3 regions of the Streptomyces stoeckheimensis genome follow, and region 2 is predicted to be linked to each of the others. Evidence: riboswitches for the same ligand, from Rfam matches in the RefSeq annotation. Region 2 holds a riboswitch; each other region holds the start of a gene.
The links. A riboswitch is a leader RNA that binds a small molecule or an ion and turns the genes downstream of it on or off. The one in region 2 is predicted to bind cyclic di-AMP.
Positions count from the first base shown of each region.

Region 1: linked by a shared signal. The riboswitch ahead of ACE1OC_RS07445 (M23 family metallopeptidase) and the one ahead of ACE1OC_RS24885 (transglycosylase family protein) in region 2 are both predicted to bind cyclic di-AMP.
Region 3: linked by a shared signal. The riboswitch ahead of ACE1OC_RS11040 (M23 family metallopeptidase) and the one ahead of ACE1OC_RS24885 (transglycosylase family protein) in region 2 are both predicted to bind cyclic di-AMP.

Region 1 covers NZ_CP169550.1:1,562,594-1,569,563, reverse strand. The annotation lists gene hpnH (adenosyl-hopene transferase HpnH) at 1-157, shown strand, start outside; partial or broken gene ACE1OC_RS07455 (aspartate aminotransferase family protein) at 154-1,535, shown strand; gene ACE1OC_RS07450 (tyrosine-protein phosphatase) at 1,575-2,396, opposite strand; cyclic di-AMP (ydaO/yuaA leader) riboswitch at 2,720-2,915, shown strand; gene ACE1OC_RS07445 (M23 family metallopeptidase) at 2,920-3,903, shown strand; gene ACE1OC_RS07440 (winged helix DNA-binding domain-containing protein) at 3,970-5,118, shown strand; gene ACE1OC_RS07435 (hypothetical protein) at 5,537-6,568, shown strand; gene ACE1OC_RS07430 (SDR family oxidoreductase) at 6,569-6,970, shown strand, end outside.
Region 2 covers NZ_CP169550.1:5,470,582-5,477,551, forward strand. The annotation lists gene ACE1OC_RS24870 (transposase) at 58-825, shown strand; partial or broken gene ACE1OC_RS24875 (cytochrome P450) at 810-953, shown strand; gene ACE1OC_RS24880 (transglycosylase family protein) at 1,097-2,218, shown strand; cyclic di-AMP (ydaO/yuaA leader) riboswitch at 2,495-2,666, shown strand; gene ACE1OC_RS24885 (transglycosylase family protein) at 2,669-3,376, shown strand; gene eno (phosphopyruvate hydratase) at 3,715-4,995, shown strand; gene ACE1OC_RS24895 (FtsB family cell division protein) at 5,095-5,583, shown strand; gene ACE1OC_RS24900 (DUF501 domain-containing protein) at 5,624-6,214, shown strand; gene ACE1OC_RS24905 (exopolyphosphatase) at 6,211-6,970, shown strand, end outside.
Region 3 covers NZ_CP169550.1:2,420,439-2,427,408, reverse strand. The annotation lists gene ACE1OC_RS11050 (M16 family metallopeptidase) at 1-802, shown strand, start outside; gene ACE1OC_RS11045 (M16 family metallopeptidase) at 823-2,190, shown strand; cyclic di-AMP (ydaO/yuaA leader) riboswitch at 2,418-2,577, shown strand; gene ACE1OC_RS11040 (M23 family metallopeptidase) at 2,590-3,396, shown strand; gene ACE1OC_RS11035 (GntR family transcriptional regulator) at 3,590-4,255, shown strand; gene ACE1OC_RS11030 (HPr family phosphocarrier protein) at 4,525-4,806, opposite strand; gene ACE1OC_RS11025 (GNAT family N-acetyltransferase) at 4,992-6,970, shown strand, end outside.

The sequences.
Region 1 (6,970 bases), 3.9 Mb from region 2:
CAAGTACGGCCGCGGGAAGGACCCGCGCTGCGCGAACTGCATGGCGCACTGCGGGTACGAGCCCACGGCCGTCCTGGCCACCATGGGTTCGCTGAAGGAGTCGCTGCGGGCGGTCCGCGAGACCGTGGGGGGCGGGAACCGGGACAAGTCGGCATGACCGGCTTCGATCTCGGCGCCCTGCTGGCCGAGCGGGGTGGCGAGCGGTACGAACTGCACGCCCGCCACCTCAACCACCAGCTGCCGCGGATGCTGCACACCATCGGGTTCGACAAGGTCTACGTGCGGGCCGAGGGAGCCCACTTCTGGGATGCCGAGGGCAACGACTACCTCGACATGCTGGCCGGCTTCGGGGTGATGGGCCTGGGCCGCCACCACCCGGTGGTCAGGCAGGCCCTGCACGACGTGCTGGACGCCCAGCTCGCCGACCTCACCCGCTTCGACTGCCAGCCGCTGCCCGGGCTGCTGGCCGAGAAGCTGCTCTCCCACAGTCCGCACCTGGACCGGGTCTTCTTCGGCAACAGCGGCACCGAGGCGGTGGAGACCGCCCTGAAGTTCGCCCGGTACGCCACCGGGCGGCCCAGGATCCTCTACTGCCACCACGCCTTCCACGGGCTCACGACGGGCTCGCTGTCGGTCAACGGCGAGGCCGGCTTCCGCGACGGCTTCGCGCCGCTGCTGCCGGACACCGGGATCGCGCTCGGGGACCTGGCCGCGCTGGAGCGGGAGCTGAAGAAGGGGGACGTCGCGGCCCTCGTCGTGGAGCCGATCCAGGGCAAGGGGGTGCTCGCCGCCCCGCCCGGATTCCTGCTCGCCGCGCAGGAGGCGCTGCACCGGCGGGGAGCGCTGCTGATCGCGGACGAGGTGCAGACCGGCCTCGGACGGACCGGCGACTTCTACGCCTACCAGCACGAGGCCGGGGTCGAACCGGACCTCGTCTGCGTGGCCAAGGCCCTCTCCGGCGGCTACGTGCCCGTCGGCGCGACCCTGGGCAAGGACTGATCTTCAAGAAGGTCTACTCCTCCATGGACCGGGTGCTCGTCCACTCCGCCAGCTTCGGCTCCAACGCGCAGGCGATGGCGGCCGGGCTCGCCGTCCTGTCCGTCATGGAGGACGAGCAGGTGGTGGCGGGCGCCCGTGCGATGGGCGACCTGCTGCGCGGCCGGCTCGCCGCGCTCGTGGACGCGTACGAACTGCTCCACGAGGTACGGGGACGCGGGCTGATGATCGGCATCGAGTTCGGCCGGCCGTCCTCGCTGGGGCTGCGGAGCCGCTGGAGCATGCTGCAGGCGGCGCGCAAGGGACTGTTCGCGCAGATGGTCGTGGTGCCACTGCTGCAGAAGCACCGGATCCTCACGCAGGTCTCCGGCGACCACCTGGAAGTGATCAAGCTGATCCCGCCGCTGATCGTGGACGAGGCGGACGTCGACCGGTTCGTCGGCGCCTTCCGCGCGGTCATGGACGAGGCCCACGGCGGCGGCGCGCTGATGTGGGACTTCGGCCGGACGCTCGTGAGGCAGGCCGTCGCCAACCGCTGAACCGGCGGCTCGGCGGGCGACGGCCCACCTCGTGGGGCGTCAGTCCAGCAGCCGGTCGCGGAGCCTGTCGAGGGTCTCGGGCGAGAGCCCGAGGCCCTCGGCGAGGTAACGCTCCACGCCGCCCCACTCCTCGTCGATGGCGTCGAAGGCCGTGGTCAGGTACGGGGCGCGGGCGTCGAAGAGCGGGGCGAGCAGCTCCATCACCTCGGGGGCGCGGGCCTCGGGCGCATCGCTGCCCCGGCGGACCCGGTAGCGGTTGTGCGGGGCGTTCGACTCCAGGTAGTCCGCGACGATCGCCTCCCGCTCGACGCCCAGCGCGAGCAGGGTGACGGCGATCGACAGGCCGGCCCGGTCCTTCCCGGCGGCGCAGTGCATGAGGGCCGGGACGCTGTCCTCGGCGAGCGCGTGCACCACCCGGCTGTGCTCGGCGGTACGGGTCCGGATCATCGTCCGGTACGAACGGGACATCCGCGCGGCGGCCTTGCCCTCGCCCAGGAGCTCGCGCAGCTGCGCCAGCCCCCCGCCCCGGACCATCTTCCAGAACTCGCTGCCGTCGGCCGGATCCGACAGCGGAATGTTGACGTTGCGCACCCCCGGCAGCTCCACGTCCGGACCCTCCAGCGCGTGGTCGGCGCCGTTGCGGAAGTCGAAGACGGTGTGCAGTCCGAGCGACCCGAGGAACTCCGCGTCGCTTTCGGTGGCATGCGCGAGATGTCCGCTTCGAAACAGTCGTCCCGACTTGACCCGTCGACCGTCCGTGGTCGGCAACCCGCCCACGTCGCGGAAGTTGCGCACTCCGATCAACGTCGGCTCCTGCGGTGCCGGATCGGCGTGGGGGCTCTGGGGTATCGGCTGGGTCACCGGGCTCCTCCGTGTCGTCGTCTCGTCGTCGTTGACGGTGTCCGAATTACGCTACTTGTGGGCAACTTGCCATAGCGAGAGGCGAGATCGGACACGCCCCCGTGAGGCAGATCATACGGTGACGGTGAGTGGCTGATCGCGAATGGCGAATTGCCTTGCTGGGGCGGTTGTTGAAGGTGCGGAATGGACGGAGGGTGACCGGAATTCCGGCGGCCCGTCATCTTCAAGATTCCGTTGGGGAATTCATGACTTGTTCCGTGCGGCCGTACTCGATTACGTTCGCGATCGATCCGGACGGACCGCCTAATCCTGCCACCGACCGGAAACCGCACCCGACTATTCACGCGCGTGGCAGGAGCGGGGGAACCAGGTAAGCCGCTGTTCCGGATCTCCGGTCGAGATCTTTACAACGGGACAGCTCGGGGTGAAGCCGTACATGTGCTGTTCACCGGCACGAGGGCGGCCGGACATCTCCAGTCCGAACCCGACAGCTCACCTCGCAGGCGTCGGAGAGGAATTCGACATGTCCGGAACGGGTAAGCACCGCCGTCCCAAGTCCCGCTCGATATCCCGCGGGTTCGCCGCCGCGGGCACCGGTGGCGCGGCCCTCGCGCTTCCGCTGCTCGGCGCCACCGGCGCCCACGCCGCGGGTGCCCCGGCCGCGGCGCCCGCCGCCGCTCAGGTCCAGGCCCCGCAGGTGGTGGCCGCGCAGGTGCCGGCAGCGCTCCAGGCCGCGCCGGCCGCCGCACAGGGCGCCCCGACCGTCTACACCGTGGTGCCGGGCGACTACCTCTCCAAGATCGCCGAGCGCCAGCACCTCACGGGTGGCTGGGAGCAGCTCTACGCGGACAACCGCGAGGCCGTCGGCACCGACCCCTCGCTGATCCACCCGGGCCTCAAGCTCACGCTCGGCGCGAAGGGCGCGGCTCCGGCCGCGGCGGCCGAAACGCCGAAGCCGGCCAAGAAGTCCGTTTCCTCCCCTTCCTCTAATTCCTCCGGTTCTTCCACTTCTGGCGATTCGTCGGATTCCTCCGATGAGGCCGCCGCGCCCGCGGCGCCCGCCCCCAAGGCGCCCGCCAAGCGGCAGACCGGCTCCACCTCGACCGGCTTCGTCGCCCCGGTCGGCGGCGGCACCTCCACCGCGTACAAGACCGCCGGCTCCATGTGGTCCAGCGGCTACCACACCGGGGTCGACTTCGCCGCGAGCAGCGGCACCACCGTCAAGGCGGTCGGCGCCGGCACCGTGGTCTCCGCCGGGTGGAGCGGGTCGTACGGCAACGAGGTCGTCATCCGGCACGCCGACGGCAAGTACAGCCAGTACGCGCACCTCTCCCAGCTGTCCGTCTCGTCCGGCCAGAGCGTCACCGGCGGCCAGACCATCGGCCTCTCCGGCTCCACGGGCAACTCGACCGGCCCGCACCTGCACTTCGAGATCCGCACGGGGCCCTCGTACGGCTCGGACATCGACCCGCTGGCCTACCTCCGGTCGAAGGGCGTCAGCATCTGAATCCGAGGCGCTGTCGGAGGTGCCGGTTAGGCTGCGCGTTCCGACAGGGGACGGGACGGTCGTGGCATGAAGGTCAGCGCAAGGGAGCTCAACCGCTCCACCCTCGCACGGCAGTTGCTGCTGCGGCGCGAGGCGATGGGGGTCGGCGACGCGGTCCGCCGGGTGGTCGCCCTGCAGGCGCAGCACGCCGCTTCGCCCTACCTCGCGCTGTGGAACCGGCTCGCCGGTTTCGACCCGGCCGACCTCGACGCCGCCTTCACGGGGCGCGAGGTCGTCAAGTCGACGCTGATGCGGCTGACCCTGCACGCCGTGCACGCGGAGGACTACCCGCCCTTCCGGGAGGCCGTGCAGCCGTCCGTACGGGCCGCCCGGCTCGGGACCCGCTTCACGGACTCGGGGCTGACGGCTGAGGACGCCGACGTCCTCGTGCCGGAGCTGCTGGACTTCGCCGACCGGCCCCGTACGACGGCCGAGTGCGAGGCCTGGCTCGGACGGCGGCTGGGGGCGGCGCCGCAGCCCGGAGCGTGGTGGGGACTGCGGCAGTACGCGCCGCTGCTGCACGCGCCCACCGCCGCGCCGTGGTCGTTCGGGGAGCGCCCGTCGTACGTCGCGCCCCCGAGCCGGCCGCGCACGGTACCGGCGGCCCCGGAGGCGTCCGAGGAGTCCCTGAAGGCGCTGGTCCTACGCTATCTGGAGGGGTTCGGGCCGGCGTCGGTGGCGGACGTCGCGCAGTTCTCCCTGGTCCAGCGGGCCAGGATCCGCCAGGCACTGCGCGCTCTGGACCTCTCCGGAAGCCTCGACCGGCTGACGGGCCCGGACGGCGAGGAGCTGTTCGACGTCCCGGGCGCACCGCGCCCGGCGGAGGACACGCCCGCGCCGCCCCGGCTGATGGCCATGTGGGACAGCGTGCTGCTGGCCTACGCCGACCGGAGCCGCGTCGTCCCGCCGGAGTACCGCAAGCTCGTCGCACGGATGAACGGCGACACCCTGGCGACCCTGCTGGTCGACGGCCGGGTCGCCGGGGTGTGGCGCCCGGCCGGCGCCGGGATCGAGGCGACCGCCTTCCACCCCCTGCCGGAGGAGGTCTGGGAGGACCTCGCCGGCGAGGCCCGGGCGCTGACGGCCTTCCTGGCCGACCGCGAACCGGAGGTCTACCGCCGGTACGGCCACTGGTGGACCAAACTGCCGAGCGCCGAGACCCGGCTGCTCGTCTGAGCCGTGGGGCCGGGACCGGAGGGGGGTCCCGGCCCCCGACGGTACGCCGCTCGCACTCCTGTGGACGAGGCGCAACGTCATCCAGTCTCCGCGGCGGGACCGGGCTGGTCCGCAGCAGGTCCGGATCTTGGTCCGTCCCGGGGCGCGTTGCTTTGCAGCCGTCGTGGGCGCTGAGCGCCTGGGCCAGGACCGCTGGTTGGATCCGGCCACTTCCCGGATCCGGGCGTTACCTGCTGCCTGACCTGTGAACATTCATCACGGACACATCAAGTCGAGCCGGTGCTCCTCGTATGCTGCGCACCGGCGCGCTGCCATTACACGGTGGAGGATTCATGACCCGTACGGCGCCGTCACACCCAGCCCTCCCCGCACTCAGGGATCTCTGCCCCGTAGGGGGATCTCAGAAGGCGACTGAGCAGTGACCGGACTCCGCGTGCTCCAGATACCCGAGACCTGCGGCTGGAACGACTACGTGGCACTTCAGGAGAGCCACCTCGCGGCCCAAGGGGCCGAGGTGCTGCGCCCGGGTCTGTGTCGCGACGAACCGGGGTTCGCCCCGGGAGACTTCTCCCACCTGGTCGGTTCGGTGCCGGACATCGTGCACCTGCACTGGCCCGAAATGCTCGCCAGGTTGCTCGGCGACGCCGAGGCGATCGCCCTCCTGCGGGAGTTAGCCGCCCGGGGTGCGCGTCTGGTCCAGACGGTGCACGACCTCGCCCCTCACGAAGAGGGGACGCACGGCAACGTGTCCTTCATCGACGAGGTCGACTCGCTTACGCACGGCGCCCACTTCTTCACCAAAGAGCACGAGTTGGCCGCACGCCAGGTCCGCAGCCGACTGCCCGGCCCGGCACTGCACCTGCCCCACCCCCGATACCCCCAACTCGGGCCCGGCCGAGGGGGATCCCTGTACGGCGCGACGATCGGCTGCTTCGGCCGACTGCGCCCCTACAAGCGGACCGCCGCTTTCGCGCAGGCGTTCGTCCGACACGCCGTCGGCGAACAGCGGCTGCTGATCGCGGGCTATCCGGACGATCCGGCCACCCACCACACCCTGACCGAGATCGCGGCCGCCCACGACCGGGTCCGCTACCTTCCGGGCTTTCACCCCGGGCCGGAGTTTGGGCGGCTGCTGGAGCAGGTGGACTGGGTGGCGCTGCCCTACCAGCGGGTGTGGTCCAGCGGCGTGTTGGTGGCCGCGGCGCAACAAGGCCGCCGCATCCTGTCACCGCCGCCGGTGGGAGCGGACGCCTACGGGCCGGCGGTCGACGATTGGCAGATCGTTGAGCCGTGGGACGACGATGTGGCCGTGCTGCGCTGGCAGGAGGCCCTGACCGTTCCGGCGGAAGGACAATGGAGGGTGGGAGGGCCGGGAGCGCCGGCCCTGCCGCAGTGGGACGAGGCGGCGGACGCCCTGGGGGAGTTCTACCAGCGGATCCTGGAGGCCTAGGTGGTCCACCGCATCGTCGTAGGAGCGGCCGGCTTCATCGGCCGCCCGCTCGCCGCACACCTCGCCGCCCAGCAGGGACGCCTTCTTCTCATCGACTCCGAACCGGCCGATCCCACCACCGGCACGGTGCCGGGATGGCACGCCGTCGACTGCCGCACGGAACGCTTCACGCACCTGGTCGACGAGTTCCTCGACGGAGCCGAACGCGTGGAGCTCTTCCACGCCGCCGGACGGGTACCCCACCTCGCCAGGATCGCCACCAACGACATGGACGCCTTCCGCGCGGCGATCGAGGACAACCTGGTGACCACCTACGCGGTCCTGCGTACGGTCGCGGAAGCCGCAGCAGCCCACCGTGTCCCGGGCGCCATGCTCGTCCTCGGCTCGGTCGGCGGCACCAGG
Region 2 (6,970 bases):
AAGACAGCGGTCGGTGAGGACGGACAGCGCAAGTACGGAGATGCCGTCAAGATCCCCATGCCGGAGGTCTTCGACGCGGCACGTCGCGCGCAGCTCCGTTCCGCCGTGGAAGGACTTAGCCTCGAGTCCCGTCGTGAGAACTCCCTGTACCCCCTGTCCACGCGGATCAAGGGCAACTGCGGTGAGGTCTACACCGGCGGAGGGGGCCGAGGCCGAGAGACACGCCTGTACCGCTGCAAGGGAAACGTCCGTGGATGTGACGACGTTTACCTGAACGCGGACGAGGTCGAGAGCGAGGTCTGGGAACAGCTCGCTGAGTCCCTTGGCGAGGAGCGCTTCCAGGAGTGGCCTTCCGGCAGGCGGCTGAGCCCGGGGGCTCCCGGCTTGGAGGAGAAGGCGGAACTGTTCAGCCTGTTCGATGTGCAGGTCGAGGCCGAGAATCACCGCTTCAAGAAGAAGTCAGGCCCGGCTGATGTGGCGGAGGAGGAGTGGGCCGGCGTGCGGAGCGTCCTGGAAGCGATCTACCCGCCTGCGTCGTTCACCAAGACCAAGATCGACCTGCGGTTGGCGCTGAACGGCATGCTGCACCGGTTGCGTACGGGGATCACCTGGACGGAGATCCCCGCGAAATTCGGGCCGGCGCAGCGCGTCCGTGAGCGACAGCTGTCGTGGTGGCAGCGCGGGGCATGGCCGCTGCTGGTGGCGTGGCTGAACGAGCGGTGTGCGGGGACGCCCGTGTACGTCCGCCCCACCATCCCGCCGTTGCGCGTGACGGTGCGCGGCGCCGAGACCATGGGACCGCTTTCCGGCTCGCGACCCCGCTGACGCGGCTGCCCGACCTGGAACTGGCAGTGCCTCCCGAGGAGCTGAGGTGGCGCGGTGGGCTCATCATGCGGGGGCTGCGGACGCTCCCGGTCCGCTTCACTGCCGAATCCACCGCCCAAAACGCCTGAAACCGGCCTGACCTGAAGTCAGTTGACTGCCCAAACTTGTGACAGGCGTTCGAAGGCGGCTAGGTTCTGCCGTTACCCCGCCGTTATGCGAAAGGTGCAGCCTCATGCGTTCCGGGAACGGCCGCCACAGACGCCCCCGACAAGTGCCCGCACTTGTCGTCACCGCCGGAGTCACCGGCACCGCACTCGCCCTGCCGCTGCTCGCGGCCACCGGCGCGAGCGCTGCGGAGACCTCCACATGGGACAAGGTCGCCGAGTGCGAGAGCGGTGGCACGTGGAGTGCCAACTTCGGCGGCGGCACCTATGGCGGGCTGCAGTTCAGCCAGGAGCAGTGGAAGAACGCGGGCGGGCTCGACTTCGCCGAGCGCGCCGACCTCGCCAGCCGCTCCCAGCAGATCGCCGTGGCCGAACGGGTCCTGGCTTCCCAGGGCCCCCAGGCGTGGCCGCTGTGCGGCGTGCCGGCCGGGCTGACGCAGGACGCGCCCGCCGCCGTGGTCGACCCGGGTCTGCCCGGCGGTTCCGGATCCGCCACCCCCGCCCCGTCCCGCCCGGACGACTCCGTGCCCCACGCCGGCTCGGGCGAGCCGTCCACGGACTTCGGGGCCCCGACGCCGAAGAGCCCGGCTCCGTCGGAATCGCCGCTGCCCGACTACCCGATCGGCGTGCCCGGCGAACTGCCCGTCATGCCCGCGCCGGACCTCCAGACGCCGCCTCCCGGACTCCCGGGCGACCCGACGGCTCCCACGAGCCCCCTGGACCCCACCGCCCCGGTGGGCCCCGTCGCCCCGGTGGACCCCACGACTCCGGCGCCGCCGTCCGTGGACCCGACCGTGCCGGTGGACCCGACGGCTCCCGTGCCCCCGTCCGGCCCGGGGGACGCCACGAACCCGATAAACCCGGGCAATCCAGTGATCCCCGGCGATTCGGCGAACCCGGTCATTCCGGTCAACCCGCTTGACCCCACGGCCCCGACGACTCCGGCCGCACCCGGCGATTCCGCCGCCCCGAGCGCTCCGGCGACCCCCGGCTCGACCGAGGGCGGCGGCAAGCACCGCGGCCAGGCCGCGGTCGAAACGCCCGCCGCATCTGATGCCGCGTCGGAGCCGACGTACACCGTGAAGGCGGGCGACAGCCTCGCCGAGATCGCGGACGCCAATGGCGTGAAGGGCGGCTGGAAGGGGCTCTACGAGGCCAACGAGCAGGTCATCGGCGGAGATGCGGACCTGATCAAGCCCGGCCAGAACCTGGATCTAACGCACCAATAAGGGCACTTAAGGCGTCCGGAACCAGCTGATTGTCCGTTTTCTGTAAGTGAGACATGTGTCTCTTCAGGTCAACTGGCGTGTCTGGCCCGGACGGTTCCGCAAACCCCGCCCTCACCTGCGCAAACGTCCTTCCGGAGGGCGCAAGTAGGCACCGTTTCCTCCCGATGTCCCTCGTTGAACATCGGGGGGAGACCTGTCTACCTTCTGAATCGCTCGCCACCGCGGGCTCCTTCGACCGCATCGCCGAATCCTGCCGGCGGACGGAGGGAACACTCGTCGCGTAAAGCGCCGAAGGCAGGAGCGGGGGAACCAAGGTAGGCGCCGGAACCGGCCGTTGAGAGACGGTCACGGAACCGGCTAGGGGTTAAGCCAAGCGCTAGGTCGCTCGGCCGGGCACTCACTCGCCCGAACCCGACAGCTCACCTCGTAGGCGTCGGTGAGGAGAACTCCATGCTGCTTTCGGGCAAGGGCAAGCACCGTCGCGGCTCCAAGGCCGTCCGCATCGTCACGCTCGCAGGTGTCGCAGGTGTCGCCGTGGCCGCGCCGCTGATGGCCGCGGGCACCGCTTCCGCCGCGACCGCCGGTGAATGGGACCGCGTCGCCGCGTGCGAGTCCGGCGGCAACTGGTCCATCAACACGGGCAACGGCTACTACGGCGGCCTGCAGTTCTCGTCCTCCACGTGGGCCGCGTACGGCGGCAAGGCGTACGCCGCGCAGGCCAACCAGGCCTCCAAGTCGCAGCAGATAGCCATCGCCGAGAAGGTCCTCAAGGGCCAGGGCAAGGGCGCCTGGCCGTCCTGCGGCGTCGGCCTGTCGAACTCCTCCTACACCGGTGGCTCGGCGGAGACCCCCTCCAAGCCGAAGACCCAGCCGAAGCCGGCGCCGAAGCAGGAGAAGAAGGCCGAGTCGAAGAAGGAGACCAAGCGCGTCGAGGCTCCGACCACTCGCTCCGAGCGTCCGGCCGCCGCTGCCGCGCCGAAGACCGAGGCCCCCAAGACGGGCAACGGCTCGTACGAGGTCAAGTCCGGCGACACGCTGGGTGCGATCGCCGACGCGAACAAGGTGTCCGGTGGCTGGGAGAAGCTCTTCGAGCTGAACAAGGACATCGTCTCGGACGCCGACCTGATCTACCCGGGTCAGAAGCTGAACCTCGGCTGAACCCCCGTCGAAAGCTCTGAGAACGGCCGCGGCCGTTTTCGCGACGCGCAGTAATTCCGGCGCGTAGATCCACCACGCAATTCCACCGCCCGGCGCGCAACCCCCTTCGCGCCGGGCGGTGCTGTGCGCGGGCGCATCTGGCCTGACTGACCCTCCGGAATCCCGATGATCAAGGGTCCTATGTCCTGTAAGAGGGGCATTCAGGCCCTTTTTCGTCCCAGGGACCGGGCGGTCGGCTGGCCGAGTGCCCGGAGGCGGTTAGGCTCTAAGCGGCAAGGCCATCCCACGGCCTGACACGCCACCGCACACCCAGCGTCACATCCCAGAAGGAGATGCTCGTGCCGTCCATCGACGTCGTCGTAGCCCGGGAAATCCTGGACTCCCGAGGCAATCCCACGGTCGAGGTCGAGGTGGGCCTCGACGATGGCAGCACCGGCCGTGCTGCAGTCCCGTCCGGCGCCTCCACCGGAGCGTTCGAAGCCGTAGAGCTCCGCGACGGTGACCCCAACCGCTACATGGGCAAGGGCGTCGAGAAGGCGGTCCTCGCCGTCATCGAGCAGCTCGGCCCGGAGCTCGTCGGCTACGACGCCACCGAGCAGCGCCTGATCGACCAGGCGATGATCGACCTGGACGCCACCGAGAACAAGGGCTCCCTCGGCGCCAACGCCATCCTCGGTGTCTCCCTCGCCGTCGCGCACGCCGCGTCCGAGGCCTCCGACCTCCCGCTCTTCCGCTACCTCGGCGGTCCGAACGCGCACCTGCTGCCCGTTCCGATGATGAACATCCTGAACGGTGGGTCGCACGCCGACTCCAACGTCGACATCCAGGAGTTCATGATCGCCCCGATCGGCGCGGAGTCCTTCTCCGAGGCCCTCCGCTGGGGTGCCGAGGTCTACCACACCCTCAAGAAGGTCCTGCACACCAAGGGCCTCTCCACCGGTCTGGGCGACGAGGGCGGCTTCGCGCCGAACCTCGAGTCGAACCGCGCCGCGCTCGACCTCATCGTCGAGGCCATCAAGCAGGCCGGTTACGTCCCGGGCACCCAGATCGCGCTCGCGCTCGACGTCGCCGCGTCCGAGTTCTACAAGGACGGCAACTACGAGTTCGAGGGCAAGTCCCGCTCGGCCGCCGAGATGACCGACTACTACGCCGAGCTCGTCGAGGCGTACCCGCTGGTCTCCATCGAGGACCCGCTGTTCGAGGACGACTGGGACGGCTGGAAGACCCTCACCGACCGCCTGGGCTCCAAGGTCCAGATCGTCGGCGACGACCTCTTCGTCACCAACCCCGAGCGTCTCGCCCGCGGCATCGAAGAGGGCTCGGCGAACGCCCTGCTCGTCAAGGTGAACCAGATCGGTTCGCTGACCGAGACCCTGGACGCCGTCGAGATGGCCCAGCGCAACGGCTTCAAGTGCATGATGTCGCACCGCTCCGGTGAGACCGAGGACGTCACCATCGCCGACCTCGCGGTCGCCGTGAACTGCGGCCAGATCAAGACCGGCGCCCCGGCCCGCTCGGACCGCGTCGCCAAGTACAACCAGCTGCTGCGCATCGAGGAGATCCTCGACGACGCCGCGGTGTACGCGGGCCGCAGCGCGTTCCCGCGCTTCAAGGGCTGATCAGTCCTTTAGGGCGCAAGCCTCCCTACGTCCCCGCACTCGGTCCCGTACCGTGTGCGGGGACGTAGTGCGTCGTGCGCATATAGGGGAGGCGGATCAATGGCCGGGAACCGGGACCGGTTCGCCACGTTCTCGACCGCGACCAGGCTCAAGCAGCTCGGCGAGCGGACCGCGGCGCACGTGTACCGCTCGCAGTCCCGCCGGCAGGTCCGCCGCAGCCGGCTCACCGGCCGGGCCGCCCTGCTCGTCCTCGTCCTCTGTACCCTGGTCGTCGCGCTCGCGTATCCGATGCGCCAGTACGTCTCCCAGCGCTCGGAGATCGCGAAGCAGCAGAAGGACGCCGTCTCCGCGCGGGACCGGCTGGAGCGGCTGCGCGACGAGAAGGCCCGCTGGCAGGACAACGCGTACGCCGAGCAGCAGGCGCGCAAGCACCTGCACTTCGTCCGGCCGGGGGAGATCAGCTACATCATGACCGACCCCGGAGCCGCCGCGGGAGAGCAGCGCCGCAGCGGACAGGCCGCCACCGACCGGCCCTGGTACTCCAACGTCTGGGACGGCGTCGACAAGGCCGACCGCCCGGGCGACTGAGTCCCACCCATCCACGAGAACGAAAAGACTTCCTCCAGGCATGCAGACGCCCCCGCCCCAGACCGACCGGACCGAGCCGACCGCCGCCGACATCGAGGCGTTCGAACAGCAGCTCGGCCGCCCCCCGCGCGGGCTCCGCGCCATCGCGCACCGCTGCCCCTGCGGGCAGCCGGACGTGGTGGAGACCGCACCGCGGCTCCCCGACGGCACCCCCTTCCCGACGCTGTACTACCTGACCTGCCCGCGGGCCGCCGGTGCGATCGGCACGCTGGAGGCCAACGGCGTGATGAAGGAGATGCAGGCCCGTCTCGCCGTGGACCCGGAGCTGGCCGCCGCCTACCGGGCCGCGCACGAGGACTACATCACCCGCCGCGACGCCATCGAGGTGCTCCAGGGCTTCCCGAGCGCCGGCGGCATGCCGGACCGGGTGAAGTGCCTGCACGTGCTGGTCGGCCACTCCCTGGCCGCGGGCCCGGGCGTGAACCCGTTCGGCGACGAGGCCCTGGCGATGCTGCCCGAGTGGTGGGCCAAGGGCGCCTGCGTCACCCCGTGCGGCGAGAAGAAGGCCGAGGAGAAGAAGGCCGAGGAGACGAAGACCGAAGAGACCTCCGCGGCGGAGGCGGGCGCGTGACCCGCGTCGCGGCCGTCGACTGCGGTACGAACTCCATCCGGCTCCTCGTCGCCGACCTCGACCCCGCCACCGGCGAGCTGATCGAGCTGGACCGCCGGATGATCGTCGTCCGGCTCGGCCAGGGCGTCGACAAGACCGGCCGGCTGGCCCCGGAGGCGCTGGAGCGCACTTTCGCGGCCTGCCGCGAGTACGCGGCGGTCATCAAGGAGCTCGGAGCCGAGCGGGTGCGCTTCGTGGCGACCTCGGCCTCCCGGGACGCCGAGAACCGCGACGACTTCGTCCGGGGGGTCCTGGACATCCTGGGCGTCGAGCCCGAGGTGATCAGCGGGGACCAGGAGGCCGAGTTCTCCTTCACCGGTGCCACCGGCGAGCTGACCGGCCGCACCGACCTGGAGCGGCCCTTCCTGGTCGTGGACATCGGCGGCGGCTCCACGGAGTTCGTGGTCGGCACCGAACACGTGCGGGCGGCCCGCTCCGTCGACGTGGGCTGTGTCCGGATGACGGAGCGCCACCTGACGGTGGACGGGGTCGTCACCGACCCGCCGACCGCGGAGCAGATCGCCGCGATACGGGCCGACATCGAGGCCGGGCTGGACCTGGCCTCCGAGACGGTTCCGCTGGCCGAGGCGCGCACCCTGGTGGGCCTGGCCGGGTCGGTGACCACGGTCGCCGCGATCGCGCTGGGCCTGGAGGCGTACGACTCGGCGCGGATCCACCACTCCCGGATCCCGTACGAGACGGTCCGCGAGGTCAGCG
Region 3 (6,970 bases), 3.1 Mb from region 2:
GGACGCCCGCGCGTTCTTCCGTACGTACTACGCGCCCAACAACGCGGTGCTCTCGGTCGTCGGCGACATCGACCCCGAGAAGACGCTCGCCTGGGTCGAGAAGTACTTCGGCACCATCCCCGGCCACGACGGCAAGCAGCCGCCGCGCGACGGCTCGCTGCCCGAGATCATGGGCGAGCAGCTGCGCGAGGAGGTCGTCGAGGAGGTTCCGGCCCGCGCGCTGATGGCGGCCTACCGGCTCCCGCACGACGGCACCCGCGAGTGCGACGCCGCCGACGTGGCGCTGACCGTGCTGGGCAGCGGCGAGTCCTCCCGTCTGCACAACCGCCTGGTGCGCCGCGACCAGAGCGCCGTCGCGGCCGGCTTCGGCATGCTGCGCCTCGCCGGCGCCCCCTCGCTGGGCTGGCTGGACGTCAAGACCTCCAGCGGCGTCGAGGTGCCCGCCATCGAGGCGGCCGTCGACGAGGAGCTCGCGCGGTTCGCCGCCGAGGGCCCGACGGCCGAGGAGATGGAGCGCGCGCAGGCCCAGCTGGAGCGCGAATGGCTGGACCGGCTGAGCACGGTGGCCGGCCGCGCCGACGAACTGTGCCGCTTCGCGGTGCTGTTCGGCGACCCGCAGCTCGCCCTGACCGCCGTCCAGCGCGTCCTCGACGTCACCGCCGAGGAAGTGCAGGCCGTGGCCGCGGCCCGACTGCGCCCTGACAACCGGGCGGTGCTCGTCTACGAGCCGCTCGAAGCCAACGCAGCTGATGACACTGACGAGACCGACGCGAGCGACGAGAACGAGGGGGCGGAGCAGTGAGCGACACCGCAGCCGTCACGATGACCTTCCACCCGCGCCCCGAGGCCGGGGAGCCGCAGCCGTGGGCCTTCCCGGCCCCCGAGCGCGGGGCGCTGGCCAACGGCCTGACCCTGCTGCGCTGCCACCGCCCGGGCCAGCAGGTGGTCGCGGTCGAGATCAACCTCGCCGCTCCGCTCGACGCGGAGCCCGAGGGCCTCGACGGCGTGGCCACGATCATGGTGCGCGCCCTGTCCGAGGGCACCGACAAGCGCTCCGCCGAGGAGTTCGCCGCCGAGCTGGAGCGCTGCGGCGCCACCCTCGACGCGCACGCCGACCACCCGGGCCTGCGGGTCTCCCTGGAGGTTCCGGCCTCCCGCCTGCACAAGGCGCTGGGGCTGGTCGCCGAGGCGCTGCGCGCGCCGGCCTTCGCCGACGCCGAGGTCGACCGCCTGGTGCGCAACCGGCTCGACGAGATCCCGCACGAGAGCGCCAACCCGCAGCGCCGCGCCGCCAAGGAGCTCTCGAAGGAGCTCTTCCCGGCCACCCTGCGGATGTCGCGCCCGCGTCAGGGCACCGAGGAGACCGTCGCCCGCATCGACTCCGCGGCCGTACGGGCCTTCTACGAGGCCCATGTGCGCCCCGCGACCGCCACCGCGGTGGTCGTCGGCGACCTGACCGGCATCGACCTGGACGCCGTCTTGGCCGACACCCTGGGCGCGTGGACCGGTGACACCACCGCCCCGCGCCCGGTCCCGCCGATCACCGCCGACGACACGGGCCGCGTGGTCATCGTGGACCGGCCCGGCGCGGTCCAGACGCAGTTGCTGATCGGCCGCATCGGCGCGGACCGGCACGACCGGGTCTGGGCGCCCCAGGTGCTCGGTACGTACTGCCTCGGCGGCACGCTCACCTCCCGGCTGGACAAGGTGCTGCGCGAGGAGAAGGGGTACACGTACGGCGTGCGCGCCTTCGGCCAGGTGCTGCGCTCCACCGCCGACGGCAAGGGCGCCTCGATGCTCGCCATCAGCGGCTCGGTGGACACCCCCAACACCGGCCCGGCGCTGGACGACCTCTGGACGGTGCTGCGCACCCTCGCCGAGGGCGGCCTGACCGACGCCGAACGGGACGTGGCCGTGCAGAACTTGGTGGGGGTGGCCCCGCTGAAGTTCGAGACGGCCGCCTCCGTCGCGGGCACGCTCGCCGACCAGGTCGAGCAGGAGCTGCCGGACGACTACCAGGCGCAGTTGTACGCGCGGCTCGCTGAAACCGGGACGGTGGAGGCCACTTCGGCGGTCGTCAACGCCTTCCCGGTGGACCGTCTGGTCACGGTCCTGGTCGGCGACGCCTCGCAGATCGAGGAGCCGGTGCGGGCCCTCGGGATCGGCGACGTGACCGTGGTCACCAACTGATCGTCAGTTGATCTCCGGCGGGCCGTCAACTGGCCCGCCGCTCAAGGGGCTCCGGCGGCTTGTCCGCCGGGGTCCCTTTTGTCCTTTATTTGGCCTTTAGTGGTGTGGTTGCTTGTATGTGGTGTGGCGTACGCAACAAAAGGGCGTGTCTGTTTGGCGATTGACTGATGATCCGCCTAGCGTCGGCCGTGCTGTTCGTCAGTTGTAACCGCCGCGTCCGCGGCACCGGACAGCGATCGCCGAGTCCCCGTCAGGCGCGAGCCTGGGGAGCCGGGGACCCACTTGTGTCCCTGGGGTGAATCGGACCGCCTCGCAAGAGGGGGCCCGTAGGAGACCTTCCTGCTCCGAACCCGTCAGCTAACCCGGTAGGCGAGAGGGAAGGAAAGGATCAACCCCTTCATGGCGTTTGGCAGTCGTGCAGCCGGTTCCGGTTCCGGCAAGCACCGTGGTTCGAGTCGTCTCAGCCGCAGGACCGCCGGCTACGCCGGCATAGCCGCCCTCGCCACCACTGGTGTCGTCGGCTCCCTGGCCGGCCCCGCGTTCGCCGCGGACCACAGCCCCTCCATCGAGGACACCGGCACCCTCAACACCATCGTGGTGGCCGACGAGCTCGCCGGTGACGTCGAGGCCCAGGCCCAGTCCCAGCAGCGGGCCGCCGAGGCCGCCGCCGCCAAGGCGCAGGCCGAGGCCGACGCCAGGCAGCGGGCCGCCGAGGCCAAGGCGCAGGCCGAAGCCCAGGCCAAGGCCGAGCGCGAGGCCGCCGAGCGCGCCGCCCGCGAAGAGGAGCGCAAGCGCCTCAACACCTTCGTCTCCCCGCTCGACGACACCTACGTCAGCACCCAGTACCACGCGGGTGGCGGCATGTGGTCCTCCGGCAGCCACACCGGCATCGACTTCCACGCCGCCTCCGGCACCGAGGTGCACGCCGTGGGCCTCGGCACCGTGGTCGAGGCGGGCTACGGCGGCGCGTACGGCAACAACGTCGTCATCAAGCACGCCGACGGCACGTACACCCAGTACGGCCACATGTCCTCGCTGAGCGTCTCCGTCGGCCAGCAGGTCACCCCGGGCCAGAAGATCGGCCTGTCGGGCTCCACGGGCAACTCCAGCGGCCCGCACCTGCACTTCGAGGCCCGCACCGGCGCCGACTACGGCACGGACATCAACCCGATCACGTACCTGCGCTCGCACGGCGTCACCGTCTGACCCGCTGCGCTCCGCACCACGCGTCTTCCGCGAAGGCCCCGGCTCTTTGAGAGCCGGGGCCTTCGTCGTACTTCGGCCTTCGCGTTGCGCGATGTGTGAATGTTTCGTATTTCCGGCCGTCCTCGGAAATTATCGTGTGTTGCAATAGAGTCGCAACGCGCACAGCCATACGAAAATAGGCGGAGGTCCGGTCTTGCGTATTCCCGCGCACACGGTATGCACAGCGATCCGCGACGACATCGTCTCCGGGGTGTTCGGGCCCGGCGCCCGGCTGACCGAGGAGGTGCTGGCCCGCCGGTACGGGGTCTCGCGCGTCCCGGTGCGCGAGGCGCTGCGCACGCTGGAGTCCGAGGGGTTCGTGACCACCCGCCGGCATGCGGGTGCCTGCGTGGCCGAGCCGACCGAACAGGAGGCCGCCGACCTCCTGGAGCTGCGGATGCTCCTGGAGCCCCTCGCGGCCGCCCGGGCGGCCCGGCGGCGCAGCGAGGCCCACCTCAAGGTGCTGCGCGGCCTGGTCAGACTGGGCCAGGAGCGGGCCAGGAGGGGCCAGGGGGAGGATCTGCGGTCCCTGGGCGGCTGGTTCCACGAGACGCTCTCCCAGGCCTCGGGCAGTCCCGGGCTCATCGCGCTGCTCACCCAGATGCGTCACAAGGTGGCCTGGATGTACGTGGTGGAGGCCCCGGTGCGGCCCGTGGAGTCCTGGGCGGAGCACGGCGCGATCGTGGACGCGGTGGCCCGGGGTGACGCCGAGCGGGCCCGGGCGCTGACCGCGGCGCACGTGGACCGGGCGGCGGGGGCGCACCGGATGCGCGTGAGGACTTTGCAACCTGCCGTAAACACGGCAAGCGTTCCGCATTAACAAACGCCGTATACAAAGGGGGGATATCCGGGCCGGGTAATTCGGCCCGTGCGCCCGGCGCCCCGCGCGGCTTTTGCTGTCTGAATTCCGGCCGCCGGAATGGATCCGCCGGAATGGAGTGCGCCGGAATGGCGGCGCGCGTATGTCCGGCCGGACTCCCGTGCGGAAAGCAGTGAAGCCGTTGCCCTCGACCGTGGTGGTCGGGGGCAACGGCTTCGCCGTGCAAGTCCAGTAAGTCCAGCAAGTCCTGCGGGTCGAACCCGAAGGGGTCAGACGGTCTCGGGGAGCTCCTCGAGGCCCTCGGCGACCAGCTTCGCGAGGCGGTCCAGTGCGGCCTCGGCGCCGTCGGCCTCGGACGAGAGGACGATCTCCTCGCCGCCCTGGGCGCCCAGGCCCAGAACCGCCAGCATGGAGGCGGCGTTGACGGGGTCGCCGCCGGCCTTCGCGATGGTCACCGGGACGCCGGAAGCGGTCGTCGCGCGGACGAAGATCGAGGCGGGACGAGCGTGCAGGCCCTCGGCCCAGCCGACGTTGACGCGGCGCTCTGCCATGGTGATGCCCTTCAGGTTCTTACGGGTTGTCTAGACCAGTCTCTCACGACGTCCGGAATGGTCGAACCGACCTTCGGCCCGACTTTCCCGCCGTTCGACCTACCCCAGCTTGCCCTGATTCGAGCCAGCTTGCCTGATGCGCCGCGCCCGGGCCACTCGAAGCGTTCGAGCCTTAAGGTGACCCCATGACGACCGCGTCCGACCCCTCGTACCCGGATCACTGGGAAGCCGACGTCGTCCTTCGGGACGGCGGCACCGCCCGGATCCGGCCCATCACCACCGACGACGCGGGCCGGCTGGTCAGCTTCTACGAGCAGGTCTCGGACGAGTCCAAGTACTACCGGTTCTTCGCCCCCTACCCCCGGCTCTCCGACCGCGACGTGCACCGCTTCACGCACCACGACTACGTGGACCGCGTCGGCCTCGCCGCGACGATCGGCGGCGAGTTCATCGCCACCGTCCGCTACGACCGGATCGGCGCCGACGGCCGCTCGGCCACCGGGCCCTCCGACGAGGCCGAGGTCGCCTTCCTCGTCCAGGACGCCCACCAGGGGCGCGGAGTCGCCTCCGCCCTGCTCGAACACATCGGCGCCGTGGCCCGTGAACGCGGGATCCGCCGCTTCGCGGCCGAAGTGCTGCCGGCCAACAGCAAGATGATCAAGGTGTTCACCGACGCCGGCTACCAGCAGAAGCGCAGCTTCGAAGACGGCTCCGTCCACCTCACCCTCGACCTCGAACCGACCGCCGAGTCCCTCGCCGTCCAGCGCGCCCGCGAACAGCGCGCCGAGGCCCGCTCCGTCCAGCGGCTGCTGTCCCCCGGCTCGGTGGCGGTGATCGGAGTCAGCCGTTCCCTCGCGGGCGTGGGCGCGGCGGCCCTGCGCAACCTGCGCGACAGCGGCTTCCACGGCCACCTCTACGCCGTCAACGAGGCGGTCACCCGAGATCTGCTCGACGGCGTACGGGCCTACCCCACGCTCGGCGCCGTCGGCGCCCCGGTCGACCTCGCCGTCATCGCGGTCCCGGCGGACCGGGTCCCGGACGCGGTGGCGGCCTGCGGTGAACACGGGGTGCAGGGGCTGGTCGTGCTGTCCGCCGGATACGGGGAGAGCGGGCCCGAGGGCATGGCCCGCCAGCGCGAACTGGTGCGCCAGGTGCGCTCGTACGGGATGCGGCTGATCGGACCGAACGCCTTCGGGGTGATCAACACGGCCCCCGAGGTGGAACTGAACGCCTCCCTGGCCCCCGCTCCGGCTCCCGCGCGGGGAAGGGTCGGCCTCTTCACCCAGTCCGGAGCGATCGGCATCGCGCTGCTCTCCGGGCTGCTGCGGCGCGGGGAGGGGCTGTCCTCCTTCGTCTCCGCCGGGAACCGGGCCGACGTCTCCGGCAACGACATCCTCCAGTACTGGTACGACGACGAGGCGACCGACGTCGCGCTCATGTACCTGGAGACCCTGGGCAACCCGAGGAAGTTCACCCGGCTCGCCCGGCGCACCGCGGCCGTCAAGCCCGTGGTCGTCGCCAAGGGGGGCCGGCACACCCCCGCCGGACACGTGGTCCCCGGCACCCGGCTGCCCGAGGCGACGGTCTCGGAGCTGCTGCGGCAGGCCGGCGTCATCCGGGTCGACACGGTGACCGAGCTCGTGGACGTCGGCCTGCTGCTGGCCTCGCAGCCCGTACCGGCCGGGCCGCGGGTGGCCATCCTCGGCAACTCCGAATCGCTCGGAGTGCTCACCTACGACGCCTGCCTGACCGAGGGGCTGCGACCGCTGCCGCCGCTCGACCTGACCACGGCCGCCTCGCCGGAGGACTTCCGTACCGCCGTCTCCGCCGCGCTGGCCTCGCCGGACACCGACGCCGTCGTCGTCACCGCGATCCCCTGGGTGAGCGAGCACGCGCTCGCCGACGACCTGGCGGAGGCCCTGCGGGCGGCCGCCGCAGCGCACCCCGGCAAGCCGGTGGCGGTGGTCCACGTGGAGCTGGGCGCCCTCGCGGAGGCGCTCTCCGCGGCCACGGCGCCGACCGTCGCGACGGACCTCGCGGACGCAGCGCCCGCCACGCTGCCGACCCCCGCGACGGCCCTGGCGGCCCTGGGCTCCGGGTCCGCCTCCGACGCGGTGCCCGCTTCCGACGCCACGCCTGCCGCCGATGCCGTGCCCGCCGCCGC